DNA from 2 places in the Nocardioides sp. NPDC006303 genome. Region 2 is predicted to be linked to the other one. Evidence: riboswitches for the same ligand, from Rfam matches in the RefSeq annotation. Region 2 holds a riboswitch; the other holds the start of a gene.

Region 1 (3,398 bases), on a different contig from region 2:
AGAAGACTGCCGCTGCCCTGCGCGTGCTGCCCCTGCAGGAGATGGACCTCGCGGCCACGGGCCGGCGTTCGCAGTACATCCAGGACGTTCTCGCCCATGATGCCGACGATCCGCACTGGGACGGCATCGACCACCGCCATCGGGTCGCCGGCACGCGTGTCCCGGTCAGTTCCATCGGCGGCTGGTACGACGTCTTCCTCCCGGGTCAGCTGCGGGACTTCGCGATTCTTCAAGACGCCGGCAAGCCGGCCCGGCTCACTGTCGGGCCCTGGACCCATGTGGACCTGACGATTCCTGGAGCGGCCGAAGCGGTCGACTTCGGCCTGGCGTACGCGCGCGGCGAGGAGCCGGCCGAGCGGGCGCCGGTGCGGCTGTTCGTGATGGGCGATGACGCCTGGCGCGACTTCGAGACCTGGCCACCGAAGGGCTATGAGCCCCAGCATCTCCACCTCCAGAGTGGTGGCGGCCTGTCGGTCAGCACCCCGGGTGACTCGGATCCCGACCGCTATCGCTACGACCCGGCCGATCCGACCCCGGCGGCCGGGGGCATCAGCATCAGCAGCGGTGGCCGCGTCGACAACGGCGCCGTGGAGGCCCGATCCGACGTGCTGACCTACACCACAACCCTGCTCGACGAGGACGTCGAGGTCGTCGGCGAGGTGAGTGCCGAGATCTGGTTCCGGTCGAGCCTGGGGTACGCCGACGTCTTCGTCCGGCTCTGCGATGTCGATGAAGAGGGCCGCTCCCACAACGTCTGCGACGGACTGACCAGTCTGACGGGCGCCGATGAGCTCACTTGCGCGACCGTGCGGCTCTGGCCCACGGCGTACCTGTTCAAACGCGGTCATCGGATCCGCGTGCAGGTCTCCAGCGGTGCCTTCCCGCGCTACGCCCGTAATCCCGGGACCGGGGAGCCGCTCGCCACCGCCACGACGCTCCTGGCTGCCGACCAGACGGTCCACCACGATCCCGAGCATCCTTCGGCGCTGATCCTGCCGGTTCGCGCCGTTTCGACCACTTAGTCGTCGTCCAATATGTAGGACGAGCGTCCATAGATCGAGACGTACGCCTTGCGGGGCACCCTCCGTCTCCGGCACCATCATCGGCGAAGGTCACGACTGCCAGCGCGAAGCCCCGGCTTGCTGGCGGGCAACCCTCCCACGCGGTGGGGTGCTCCGGGTGACGACCAGGCCCTCGCCGAGGTGGCGCGGGCAAGCGCGTGCTTCGCCGGGGCAGCCCTGGGGAGCCATGACCCGAAGGGTGCCCCCATGTCCCTGCTTCCGCTCGTCGGCTCGAACACGCAGGTCCCGCTGCTGGACGGAACGACCACGACGTACGCCAACCTCGATGTCGCCGCCTCGGCGCCGGCGCTGCAGAGCGTGGCCGACCGGGTGGCCGAGGTCCTGCCCTGGTACGCCTCGGTGCATCGCGGCGCCGGCTACCTGTCCCAGGTCTCGACCGCCCTCTACGAGGAGTCGCGCGCGACGATCGGCGCCTATGTCGGCGCCCGCGAGGACGACGTCACCGTCGTCACCCGCAACACCACCGACTCGGTGAACCTGCTCGCCGGCTGCGTACCGGGCCGGGTGCTCGTCCTCGACATCGAGCACCACGCCAACCTGCTCCCGTGGCGCCGGGTCGAGGCCGGTGTGACCGTGGTCGCCGGCCGGGACACCCTCGCCGGCACCATCGACGCCCTCGCCGGCGAGCTGGCCCGGGACAGCTTCGCCCTGGTCGCGATCACCGGCGCCTCCAACGTCACCGGCGAGGCGCTGCCGGTCGCCGAGATCGTCACCCTGGCCCACGCCCACGGCGCCCGGGTCCTCGTCGACGGCGCCCAGCTGCTCGCCCACCGCCACTTCTCGCTGGCCGCGACCGGCGCCGACTACGTCGTCCTCTCCGGCCACAAGCTCTACGCCCCCTACGGCGCCGGCGCCCTGGTCGGGCGCCGCGACTGGCTCGACGTCGGCACCCCCTACCTCGCCGGAGGAGGGGCCGTCGATGACGTTGAGGCGGGGGAAACCACCTGGCAGCCCGCGCCCGCACGTCACGAGGGCGGCTCGCCCAACGTCATCGGCGCCGCCGCGCTGGCCGCCGCCTGCACGACTCTCGGCGGCCTCGAGCCCGCCGAGCTGGACCGCCACGAGGCGTCACTGAGGGGGCGTCTCGTGGCCGGCCTGTCCGCACTGGACGGTGTGGATGTCCTGCGGCTCTGGCCCGACTCGGAGGAGCCGGTCGGGGTCGTCACGTTCACGGTCGACGGGATCGAGCCCGGCCGGGTCGCGGCCTACCTCTCCGCCGAGCACGGCCTGGGCGTACGCGACGGCCGCTTCTGTGCCCAGCCGCTCCTCAAGCGCCTCGGGCTCACCGGTGGTGCGGTCCGCGCGAGCATCGGGATCGGCACCTCGGTCGCAGACGTGGACCGGCTGGTGGCCGGCGTACGCGCTCTTCTGGCTGGTGACGTCCGGGGCGACTACGTCCTGATCGACGGGGCCTGGACGCTCGCCGAGGACCCGCGCCCGCTCGTCGGACCCGTCGGTCTGACCCGCCTGGCCGACACCGCCGGCTCGTGCGGAGCGGCCGTCTAGCCGGGATGATTCGGGGCGCTCACGGTGTTGAGAAATCGTGAGCGAAAGAGTGCATGGCGAGCGGAAGGTACGCGGCGGCAAGCTGGTCGTCGTCGACGCGACAGTCTCCGCTGACACGATCATCGACGTCGTCCTCTCGGGCGACTTCTTCCTGGAACCCGACGAGGCGCTGGGCTGGCTGACCGAGGCACTGGAGGGGCAGTCGGTCGACGTCTCCCTCGACCAGCTGACCGCGGTGCTCGACACCGCCGCCCGTGACGCCGAGCTGGTCGGCTTCGGCACCCGCGACGTCGCCCTGACGGTGCTGCGGGCCCTGGGCCGGGCCACGACCTGGGACGACCTCGACCTCGAGATCGTCGAGACCGGGCCGCTGTCGCCGCGGATGCAGATGGCGCTCGACGAGGTCATCGTCCGCCAGGTCGCCGAGGGTCGCCGCGCCCCCAACCTGAGGTTCTGGGACTGGGCGAGCAGCGCGGTCGTGATCGGCAGCTACCAGTCGATCTCCAACGAGGTCGATGAGGCAGCCGCCGAGCGTCACGGCATCGAGGTCGTACGCCGCATCTCCGGTGGCGGCGCCATGTTCATCGAGCCGGGCAACACGATCACCTACAGCCTCGCCGTCCCCGACACGCTCGTGGCCGGCATGTCCTTCCAGGAGTCGTACGCCTTCCTCGACGAGTGGGTGCTGCGCGGCCTGCGGAGCGTCGGCATCGAGGCCGCCTACGCCGGTCTGAACGACATCGCCTCGCCGGTCGGCAAGATCGCCGGCGCCGCGCAGAAGCGGATCCCCGGCGGCGTCCTGCACCACGT
Region 2 (3,398 bases):
CGTCATCGACATCCAGGAGTCCTTTCGGCAGCGGGAGGTCTGGCAGCAGACTCTTCACCCCGACATCGCCGACCGAGCCGACCGGCTGGTGAGCCTCGCTCGCGCCGCGGGCGACCTGGTGGTCTGGGTGCTCCACACCGAACCCGGCAGCGGCGGCGTCTTCGACCCGGAGTCGGGTCATGTGCGTTACCTCTACGGGCTCAGCGGCCCCGAGTCGGGCGATGTCGAGCTGCGCAAGACCGCCCACAACGCCTTCACCACGACCAACCTGCAGCAGGTGCTGACCGAGCGCGGGGTCACCGAGCTCGTGGTGTGCGGGATCCGCGCCGAGCAGTGCGTCGAGACCACCGCGCGGGTCGGCTCCGACCTCGGCTACCGGATCACTTATGTCGCCGACGCGGTCACCACCGAGCCGCTGGGCGGGCTGTCGGCCGAGGAGGTCGTGGAGCGTACGAAGCTCGTGCTCAGCGGCCGATTTGCCGAGATCGCGACGATCGCCGATCTGGAGGCTGTGGCAGCATCTGCGGCATGAGCGCCGTTGTGTTCGTGCTGCTGCCCGGCGTACATCTGCTCGACCTCGCCGGGCCGGCACAGGCGTTCCACACGGCGCGCAGCCTTGGACACCCCTACGACCTCGCGTACGTCGCGGGCGCCGAGCCGGGGGAGGTGCTCTCCGCACAGGGGCTGCCTCTGACGACCGCCGCGGAATGGCCCGATCTCGACCCCGGTGACCTGCTCGTCGTGCCGGGCTGGCGGGCGGCGTACGACCTCGTCGCCGGCCCCCGGCTCACCCGCGAGACCGCCGAGCGGCTGCGTGCCCATCATGCTGCCGGGGGTGAGGTGGCCAGCGTCTGTGCCGGCGCCGACGCCCTCGGGCAGGCGGGCCTCCTCGACGGACGTCGCTGCACCACCCATCACGATCTCCAGGACGCGCTGTCCCGGCGCTACCCGAAAGCCCGGGTGGTGCGCGACGTGCTCTTCACCAGCGATGACCGGATCGTGACGTCGGCAGGCATCGCCAGCGGCATCGACCTGAGCCTGCACCTGCTCGCGGTGCGCCACGGACCGGCGCTGGCGGCTCGCGTGGCCCGCGACATGGTCGTCTACGCGCGGCGCAACGGAGACCAGCCGCAGGAGAGCGTCCTGCTGCGCCACCGGAACCATCTCGACGACACCGTCCACCATGTGCAGGACGTCATCGACGCCCGGTTCGCCGAGCCGCTTCCGCTCTCCGCGCTGGCGGACGGCGCGGGGGTGAGCGAACGCACCCTGACCCGCGCCTTCGTAGCTGCGACCGGCCTCACCCCGCTCCGGTATCAGCAGGCTCTCCGTCGTGAACGGGCCGACCATCTGCTGACCGCGGGCACCACCATGGAGTCGGCCGCCCGTGCGGTGGGCTTCGACGATGCCCGGATGCTGCGCCGCCTCCGCGCTCGCTGAACCTCGATTGTCCATATGATGGACGACTGGTCCGCGGAATGGAACCCGGGTGTGTTTGGCAGCGGATACCTGCCGTACGATCGCTACTGCTCATCGAGAGGGACTGAGGGAACGGCCCAGTGAAGTTCCGGCAACCGACCACGAGCCTCCTCCCGGCCATCGGGTAGGGCGTGGAGCAGGTGCTAATTCCGGCCCGGCGCGAGAGACGTGATCGGGGAAGATGAGGAGGAGGTTTCTCATGAGCGCTGCGACCACGGAGACGAAGGGCCTGCGCGAGGGCGCTTTCGGCAACGCCTCGGCGCTGTCGTGCCGGGAGTGTGGGCACCAGATCGAGCTCGGACCGCATTACGCCTGTCCGGAGTGTTTCGGGCCACTCGAGGTGGCCTATGACTTCCCGGCCGTGACCCGCGAGGAGATCGAGGCCGGACCCCGCAACATCTGGCGCTACAAGGCGCTGCTGCCGGTGCCCGACGACATCGAGCAGAGCCCCAACACCGAGCCCGGCTTCACCCGGCTGCTGGACGCGAAGAACCTCGCGCGTGAGCTCGGCATCGAGAAGATCTGGGTGAAGGACGACTCGACCAACCCGACCAACTCCTTCAAGGACCGCGTGGTCGCCTGTGCACTGAGCGCCGCCCGCGAGCTCGACGCCAAGGTCTTCGCCTGCCCGAGCACCGGCAACCTGGCCAATGCTGTCGCGGCGGCGGGAGCGCGCGCCGGGATCCCGACCGCGGTCTTCATCCCGAGCAACCTCGAGCAGCCCAAGCAGGTCAACTCCGCCGTCTTCACCGACAACCTGATCGCCGTCGACGGCAACTACGACGACGTCAATAAGCTCGCTCAGGAGATCGCCGCGGAGGAGGAGGGCTGGGCGTTCGTGAACGTCAACGTACGTCCCTTCTACGCCGAGGGCTCCAAGACGCTCGGCTTCGAGATCGCCGAGCAGCTCGGCTGGCGCCTGCCCGACCAGATCGTCATCCCGGTGGCCTCCGGATCCCAGCTGACCAAGGTCGACAAGGCCTTCAAGGAGCTGATCAAGCTCGGTCTGGTCGAGGAGAAGCCGTACCGGATCTTCGGCGCCCAGGCCACCGGCTGCAACCCGGTCGCGACCGCGTTCAAGGCCGGCGTCGACGCCATCCGCCCGGTCAAGCCCGACACGATCGCCAAGTCGCTGGCCATCGGCAACCCGGCCGACGGCATCTATGTCCTCGACGCCACCCGTTCCTCCGGCGGTGCTGTCGAGGAGGTCACCGACGACGAGATCCGCGCCGCGATCGTGCTCCTGGCCCGCACCGAGGGCATCTTCACCGAGACCGCCGGCGGAACCACGCTCGCGGTCACCAAGAAGCTCGTCGACAACGGTCTGCTCGACCCGAGCCTGGAGACGGTGATCATCAACACCGGCCACGGCCTCAAGACGCTCGACGCGGTCAGCGGCATCGTCGGCCCCCGCGCCACCATCGCCCCCAACTACGACGCCTTCGAGGAAGCCGGTCTCTCCCAGGCCTGAGGTCGCCAGAGCGTCACGCTGGGTCCTTCGCGACTGTGACAGAGAGTCTGGCCTTGTGAGCGATTCACAAGGTCGGACCCTCTGTTATAGCGATGCATCAATCAGGGAGCCGGCGGCACTCGCCGGCGACGCAGGCGAGGCCGTTGCGCAATGACAGCGTCGGTTCGGCTTCCTTCTCGGCGATCACGGTGTAGTTCGTGACCGTGCGCCCGCGCACCATGTCGAGACGACGCACTCGAGTGCCGGCGGCGTCGCGATCCGTGACTAGCTGGAGGTAGGTGTCGTCGTCGTAGGCGTACGCGAGGATCTCCTCGTACGCATCCTCGATCCTGACCACGCGTGACGACTCGGCGAACCAGACCGCCTGCTCACCCGAGGCCGAGAGCACGGGGAAGGCCGGTTGGCCGGTCGCACTGCGATCGATGGTGATGTCGGGCTTTCCCGGGAA

The links. Region 2 has a riboswitch for S-adenosylmethionine ahead of thrC (threonine synthase). Riboswitches for the same ligand answer to the same signal wherever they lie in the genome.
Region 1: another riboswitch for S-adenosylmethionine. It lies ahead of ABZY89_RS13585 (aminotransferase class V-fold PLP-dependent enzyme); the one in region 2 lies ahead of thrC (threonine synthase).

What each region holds. Positions count from the first base shown of each region.
Region 1 covers NZ_JBEXRR010000015.1:25,369-28,766, forward strand. Annotated here, with positions in the region: gene ABZY89_RS13580 (CocE/NonD family hydrolase) at 1-1,022, shown strand, start outside; SAM riboswitch class IV at 1,111-1,224, shown strand; gene ABZY89_RS13585 (aminotransferase class V-fold PLP-dependent enzyme) at 1,269-2,588, shown strand; gene ABZY89_RS13590 (biotin/lipoate A/B protein ligase family protein) at 2,626-3,398, shown strand, end outside.
Region 2 covers NZ_JBEXRR010000002.1:237,254-240,651, reverse strand. Annotated here, with positions in the region: gene ABZY89_RS02750 (isochorismatase family protein) at 1-532, shown strand, start outside; gene ABZY89_RS02745 (DJ-1/PfpI family protein) at 529-1,440, shown strand; SAM riboswitch class I at 1,528-1,667, shown strand; gene thrC (threonine synthase) at 1,679-2,950, shown strand; gene ABZY89_RS02735 (hypothetical protein) at 3,048-3,398, opposite strand, start outside.